Regions from separate parts of the Sphaerisporangium siamense genome, predicted to be linked through region 1. Evidence: riboswitches for the same ligand, from Rfam matches in the RefSeq annotation. Region 1 holds a riboswitch; the other holds the start of a gene.
The links. Region 1 has a riboswitch for cobalamin ahead of cobN (cobaltochelatase subunit CobN). Riboswitches for the same ligand answer to the same signal wherever they lie in the genome.
Positions count from the first base shown of each region.

Region 1 (3,659 bases):
CTCCATGCCCTCGACCAGGGCCGCCGCCAGGCCCTCGGCCCTGTCGGTCTCGGCGCGCCCGGCGGCGCCGTCCTCGGTGAGGCCGAGCGCCTCGCGCAGGCCCGGCAGCGCGACGCCGCCCGCCCACATCTGCCGGGCCCGCAGCATGGCCAGCACGAGGTCCACGCGGGCGCGTCCCTCCGGGGCCTGGCCGAGCACGTGCAGCCCGTCGCGGATCTGCACGTCCTTGACCTCGCACAGCCACCCGTCCACGTGCAGCAGGAAGTCGTCGAACTCGGCGTCGTGCGGCCGGTCCGCCACCCCGAGGTCGTGGTCCAGGCGCGCGGCCTGGATCAGCGTCCAGATCTGGGCGCGGATCGCCGGCAGCTTGGCCGGGTCCATCGCGGCGATCGAGGCGTGCTCGTCCAGGAGCTGCTCCAGGCGCGCCATGTCGCCGTAGCCGTCGGCGCGGGCCATCGGCGGCACGAGATGGTCCACCAGGACGGCGTGGGCGCGGCGCTTGGCCTGCGTGCCCTCGCCGGGGTCGTTGACCAGGAACGGGTAGATGAGCGGCAGGTCGCCGAGCGCGGCGTCGGTGCCGCAGGAGGCCGACATGCCGGCCGACTTGCCCGGGAGCCACTCCAGGTTGCCGTGCTTGCCGACGTGGACGACGGCGTGCGCGCCGAAGCCGTCGCGCAGCCAGCGGTAGGCGGCCAGGAAATGGTGGCTCGGCGGCAGGTCGGGGTCGTGGTAGATCGCGATGGGGTTCTCGCCGAACCCGCGCGGCGGCTGCACCATCACCACGACGTTGCCGGCGCGCAGCGCCGCCAGAACGATCTCGCCCCCGGGGTCGCGGGAACGGTCGACGAACAGCTCGCCCGGCGGCGGGCCCCAGTGCCGCTCCATGCGGGTGCGCAGATCCTCGGGCAGGGTGGCGTACCAGGCGCCGTAGCGGGCGGCCGAGACGCGCACGGGGTTGCCGGCGAGCTGCTCCTCGGTCAGCCAGTCCTGGTCCTGGCCGCCCGCGGCGATGAGCGCGTGGATCAGCGCGTCGCCGTCCTCCTCCGCCACGCCGGGGATCTCGCCCGCGGCCCCGATGTCGTACCCCTGGTCCCGCATCGCGGCCAGCAGCCGTACGACGCTGGCGGGCGTGTCGAGACCGACCGCGTTGCCGATGCGGGCGTGCTTGGTCGGGTACGCCGACAGCATCACGGCGACCCGCCTCGCGGGCGGGGGCACGTGCCGGAGCGCGGCGTGCCGGACCGCGATGCCCGCGACCCGGGCGGCGCGCTCGGGGTCGGCCACGTAGACGGGCAGGCCGTCGGCGTCGATCTCCTTGAACGAGAAGGGGACGGTGATGATCCGCCCGTCGAACTCCGGGATGGCCACCTGCGAGGCGGCGTCCAGCGGCGACAGGCCGTCGTCGCTCTCCAGCCACGTCGCGCGGTCCCCCGTGAGGCACAGCCCCTGCAGGACGGGCACGTCCAGCCTCGCCAGCGCCCCCACGTCCCACGCCTCGTCGTCACCCCCCGCCGACGCGGTCGCGGGCCGCGTACCTCCCGCCGCGAGCACGGTGACCACCAGCGCGTCCACCTGAGCCAGCACCTCCAGCAGCCCCGGCTCCGGTGCCCGCAGCGACGCACAGTACACCGCCAACGCCCGCCCCCCACCCTCCTCAACGGCGTCACACAAAACCTCAACGAACCGCGTGTTCCCCGCCACATGATGCGCCCGGTAATAAAGCACCCCCACCAGCGGCCGCTCCTCGTGCGCCTCCACAGGCCGCGTCCCCTGCCCCTCCGCAGACCATGCCCCCTGCCCTTCCTCAGACGACGCATCCTGAGCATGGGCGCCCAGCGTCTGGTTCGCCCCCGCGGGTCGTACACCCTGCGCCCCCGACGGTCGCGGGCGGTCCAGGACGCCCCAGCTCGGGGTGGGGGTGGGCGGGGCGAAGCCGTGGCCGGTCAGCAGGACGGTGTCGGACAGGAAGCGGTGCAGCTCGGCCAGGTTCGCCGGGCCGCCGTGGGCCAGGTAGGCGTGCGCCTCCGCGCACACGCCGCCCGGCACCGTGGACAGCTCCATCAGCTCGGCGTCGGGAGCCTGCTCACCGCCGAGCACCACGACCGGGCGGGGCCCGGCCAGCACGGCGTCCAGCCCTTCCTCCCAGACGCGCCGGCCGCCCAGCAGGCGGACGACCACGAGCCCGGCGCCCTCCAGCAGAGGAGGAAGGTCGGCGGGGGCCAGCCGGGCGGGGTTGCCGAGCCGGTACGGCAGACCGCTCGCGCGCGCGCTGAGCAGGTCGGTGTCGGAGGTGGACAGCAGCAGAACAGGGAGTTCGCGCACGGCACGTTTCCTCACTCGGGGTCCGCGCCCCGGGTAGCGGGTCCATACACGGCTCGGAGTCTCCTGGCTCCCGGATCGGCGCTTCACCCCGGCCTTCCCGCCCGTCGCCGGGCCGTGGCCTTCAGGTGGGGTTGACTCCCCGGTAACAGTGGCGGGACCGCGCCGGACTCACACCGGCTTCCTCCATAACGCCGTCGCCCCTATCAGACCACGCCACCACCGCCCATGGCGAAATCGGCCGCGCCCTCTAGGCGGGATGCTCCGCTCCACGGCGCTCGGGTCTGGGGTTACGATCCTCGGCGTGGAGGTCGTGGACTTTCCCGAGCGGGCGCGGCGGGACGCCTGTCCCGGTGCCCTGCAGACGCATCCCGCGGCGGACGGCGCCGTGGCCCGGGTCCGCGTCCCGGGAGGGCTGCTCACGGCCAGGCGGCTGCGCGAACTCGGCGCGGCGGCGGCGGACCTCGGCTCGGGGGTCGTCGAGCTGACCTCGCGGGCGAACGTGCAGGTACGCGGGCTCACCGGCCCGGCCGCGGCACGATTCGCCGAGCGGATGGCCGCCGCCGGCCTCCTCCCTTCGGCCACGCACGAACGGGTGCGGAACATCCTGGCCTCCCCCTTGGCGGGGCTGGACGGCCGCGGGCTCCTGGAAATCGCCCCGCTGGTCCGTGAGTTGGACGCCATGCTGGTCTCCCGCCCGGCCCTCGCCGAACTCCCCGGCCGCTTCCTGTTCACCCTGGACGACGGCCGCGGCGACGTCGCCCACCTCCCCGCCGACATCGCGTACATCCCCCTGTCGGTCCCCGCATCCGCTGAGTCTCCGCTCCGCTCCCCTCACCGGCCGCCCGCACCCGCTTACGAGCCGGCCACATCCATGCACGAGCCCGCCACGTCCGCTCACGAGCCGGCCGCGTCCGCTAGTAAGCCGGCCGTATCCGTCCAGGGCGTGGTTCTGCTGGCCGGGCGGGACACCGGTCTGCGGGCGGGGCCGCACGAGGCCGTGAACCTCATGATCGACGCCGCGGAGGCGTTCCTCGCCGAGCGCGCGGCGCGGGGTTCCGCCGCCTGGCGCGTCGCGGAACTGACCGACGGCCCCGAAGCGATCACCACGCGCCTCCCCGCGCCCCCTCGATCTTCGGCACCGGGTCGCGCTGCGGCAGGTGAGGCCGTACTCCCCCGGGAGCCGGGTGCCCCGCTACTCGGGCTGATGCCGCAGGCCGACGGGCGGGTGGCGCTCGTCGTCATGCCGCCACTCGGACGGCTGACGGCCGCGCAGACGGCCGTGCTGGCGGCGGCGGCGCGCGTGGGGTCGGGCGAGGTGCGGCTGACGCCGTGGCGCG
Region 1 is NZ_JACHND010000001.1:3,618,243-3,621,901, reverse strand. It holds gene cobN (cobaltochelatase subunit CobN) at 1-2,322, opposite strand, end outside; cobalamin riboswitch at 2,380-2,505, opposite strand; gene BJ982_RS16590 (ferredoxin-like domain-containing protein) at 2,624-3,659, shown strand, end outside.

Region 2 (3,659 bases), 2.7 Mb from region 1:
GGCCAGCCCGACGCTGGTGGCGAAGTACTTGCGGGCGCGGGCGGAGATGTCGGCGGCGTTCTCCTGGAAGGCGTACGGGGTGTCGAGCAGCGTCGCCCGGGGACGGGGGCCGAGCCGGCGGGCGAGCGAGCGGTGCACCTCCACCATCGTGGGGCTCGTCTCCCCCGAACCCATCAGCGCCAGCACTCCCGGCAGATCGCGCATCCTGCCCGCCTCCCTGCATGACCCACTAAAGCCATGCACACGGGCCGTGCACAACGCAAGTGCAGTGATGCATATAAGCTGCTGTTGCATAGAGCTCGCAACTACAGATCGGAAGGCTCACTCGGGGGAATGGGACGGGAACGCATGATCGATGACAGCGCCGTCCTCCCACCGGTCTCGGTCGAGGTGCTGGCACTGCGCGTCAACGCCTCGGGGACCTGGGCCTATCGCCGGTCGACCACGGCGCCCGTCCCTGGGGAGAGCCCCGACGAGGCCGCCCGGCGCCTCGCGCGCGTGCCCGCCGACGTCCCGTACACCGTCGTGCACTCCACGAGCTGGCGTTACCGGCCGGTGGGCCAGGTCGTGCTGACCTACGCCGTCTGCCCCGACCCGACGCCGGAGCTGCCCGCGATCGAGCTGCCCGTCCTGTGCCTGAGCGCCGGCGCGACCCCGGCCGCTCCCACGCCCGAGCACCTCGACGTCGCCAACGTCGCCGCGCACGCGATCCGGCACCTGGCGTTCCTCAAGGCCACCGACGCCGTCGTGGGCGACGCCCTCGGCGCGCACCCGCGCGTGGGCCGGGCACTGGACGGCCTCGCAGAGGTGGCGGCCGTCGCCGGCCAGCGGTAGACGAGTAGGACGGGTAGGACGGGTATCGACCCGTTCAGGTGCTCGCATCTCCGCCGGAGCCGGAAAGGAGCAGCCCAGATGTCACCTTTGCGGGCTGCGCTCCGTATGCGACCATGGGCGGCGAAAGGCGACGGCGGAACGAGGAAGCCGGTGTGAATCCGGCGCGGTCCCGCCACTGTGATCGGCGAGCGGACTCCGACGAGGCCACTGCCCCGTAAGGGCGGGAAGGCCGGGGCGAGCTTCGACCCGAGAGCCAGGAGACTCACGCGGTCGCCTCCTCGATGAAGCTGGGGCGGATCTCCCCTGAGAGGAAGGCGTGATCGATATGTCCAGGCGATCGTTCTCCTCGCTGCCGCGAGGTGACCGTACTTCGCGAGCCCGCGCGCGCATGGCACTTCTCGCCGGTCCGTGGCCACTCGTGGAGTGGTCCGGCGGCACCGCTCCGTGCTGACGACCGTTCCCCTCGGGAGAGGATCCGGCATGACGGGCAAACGTCCGCTGACTTTGCTGCTCGCGTTCGCTTCGGCCGTACTGGTGACCGGCTGTGGCGGCGCCACAATCGTCGACAGAGCCACCCCTGAAAACGCCACCGCGCCCGGTTTCCCGGTGACGATGGCCAACTGCGGCGTGACCACCACCTACGAGCGGCCGCCGCGGCGGGCGGTGTCGCTGAACCAGCACGCGACCGAGGTCATGCTGGCGCTCGGCCTGGAGAAGTCCATGATCGGCACAGGGTACCTGGACGATCGGATCCTCCCGGAATACCGGGCGGCCTACGACGGGATCAAGGTGCTGTCCAAGGAGTACCCCTCGTACGAGGCTCTGCTGGCGGCCGAGCCGGACTTCGTCTACGGCGGCTTCGCCACCACTTTCGACGAGAAGGAGGGGCGCGGCCGGACCGCGCTCGCCGGCGCCGGGATCGATACGTACCTGAACATCGAGGAATGCGCGTCGACGCCGGTGACCTTGGACATGACGGATCAGGAGATCCGTAACGTCGCCAAGATCTTCGGGGTGCCGGACCGCGCCGAGCGGGAGGTGCGTCGGCTGCACACCACGCTGGACGCCGTCGGGAAGAAGGTCGCCGGAGCGCCGCCGGTCAAGCTGTTCGTCTACGACAGCGGGGACAAGACCGCCTTCACGGCGGGCGGCGCCGGCGTCGGGAACGAGATGATCAAACGGGCGGGTGGAGCCAACCTGTTCGCCGACCTGCCCAAGACGTTCGGCGACGTCTCATTCGAGCAGGTGGCCGAGCGCGCGCCCGAGGTCATCGTGATCTACGACTACGGCGACCAGCCGGTGGAGGACAAGAAGCGGTTCCTGCTGTCCAACCCCGCGCTCAAGGACGTACCGGCGATCAAGAACAAGCGCTTCGCGGTGCTCCCACTGTCCTCCACGGTGCTCGGCGTCCGCGTGCCCGCCGGGGTGGAGTCGCTGGCTCGCCAGATCCACCCCGACCGCTTCCGGTGACGGAGACGACCCGCACGACCGAGACGACCGGCACGGCGGAGGCGACCGGCGCCGCCACGCCGTCCCGGCCGCCGGGCGACGCGAGGCGTGGCCGCAGCCGTCTCCCGTTCACGCTCGTGCTCGTCCTGCTCGGCGGGCTGGCCCTGGTGGCGGCCACGGTCGGCATCTCCGCCGGCTCGATCAGCGTTCCGGCCGGACAGGTCTGGGGGATCCTGCTGCACCGGGTCCACGCCTCCCTTGCCACGCCGACCTGGACACCGGTGCGCGAGACGATCGTCATGGACGTACGGCTCCCCCGGGTGCTGCTGTGCGCCGTGATCGGAGCCGGCCTGTCGGTGTGCGGCATGGCGCTGCAGGCGCTGGTGCGCAACCCGCTGGCGGATCCGATGCTGCTGGGGGTGTCCTCGGGCGCGAGCGTCGGCGCGGTGGCCGTCGTGGTGTTCAACGTGTCGCTGTTCGGGATCTTCTCCCTGCCCGTGGCGGCGTTCTTCGGCGCCCTGGCCGCGCTGGTCGCGGTGTACTTCCTGGCCAGGTCCGGCGGCCGGATGACGACGGTACGGCTGGTGCTGGCGGGCGTGGCGACGGCCGAGGTGCTCTCGGCGGTCGCCAGTTTCCTCGTCGTGACGTCCAACGACCCGCACAAGACGCAGTCGGCGCTGCGCTGGATGCTCGGCGGGCTGGCCGGCACCACATGGGCAGTGGTATGGATCCCGGCCGCGGTGGTCGTGGCCGGGACGGTGGTGCTGCTCGGCCTCACGCGCCCGCTCAACCTGCTGCTGGCGGGCGAGGAGGCCGCCGCGTCCCTCGGGCTGGACGTGCACCGGTTCCGGGCCGCGCTGTTCGTGCTGGTCGCGATGATGATCGGCGCGATCGTCGCGGTGAGCGGCTCCATCGGGTTCGTCGGCCTCATCATGCCGCACGTGGCACGGCTGCTCCTCGGTGCCGACCACCGGCGTGCGCTGCCCGTGGTCGCGCTGCTCGGCGCGGCGTTCCTGATCGTCGCCGACCTGGCCGCGCGCACGCTCATCCGTCCCGAGGAGATCCCGGTCGGCATCCTGACCGCCCTGGTCGGCGGCCCGTTCTTCCTCTGGCTCATGCGGAGGGCCCGATGACGCCCGGCGCCCTGAGGGCGCACCAGGTGTCCGTCGTCGTCAGCGGCAAGGCTCTGGTGCGTGCGGTGTCCCTTGATGTGGCGGCGGGCGAGGTCGTGGGGCTCGTCGGGCCGAACGGCGCCGGCAAGTCCACCTTGTTGCGCACGTTCTACCGGGCGCTGCGCCCCACGTCCGGACACGTACTGCTGGACGGGGACGACGTGTGGCGGATGCCGGGCAAACGCCTCGCGCGCCGGCTCGCCG
Region 2 is NZ_JACHND010000001.1:960,310-963,968, forward strand. It holds gene BJ982_RS04445 (hypothetical protein) at 1-204, opposite strand, end outside; gene BJ982_RS04450 (hypothetical protein) at 349-834, shown strand; cobalamin riboswitch at 931-1,118, shown strand; gene BJ982_RS04455 (ABC transporter substrate-binding protein) at 1,315-2,304, shown strand; gene BJ982_RS04460 (FecCD family ABC transporter permease) at 2,301-3,416, shown strand; gene BJ982_RS04465 (ABC transporter ATP-binding protein) at 3,413-3,659, shown strand, end outside.
Region 2: another riboswitch for cobalamin. It lies ahead of BJ982_RS04455 (ABC transporter substrate-binding protein); the one in region 1 lies ahead of cobN (cobaltochelatase subunit CobN).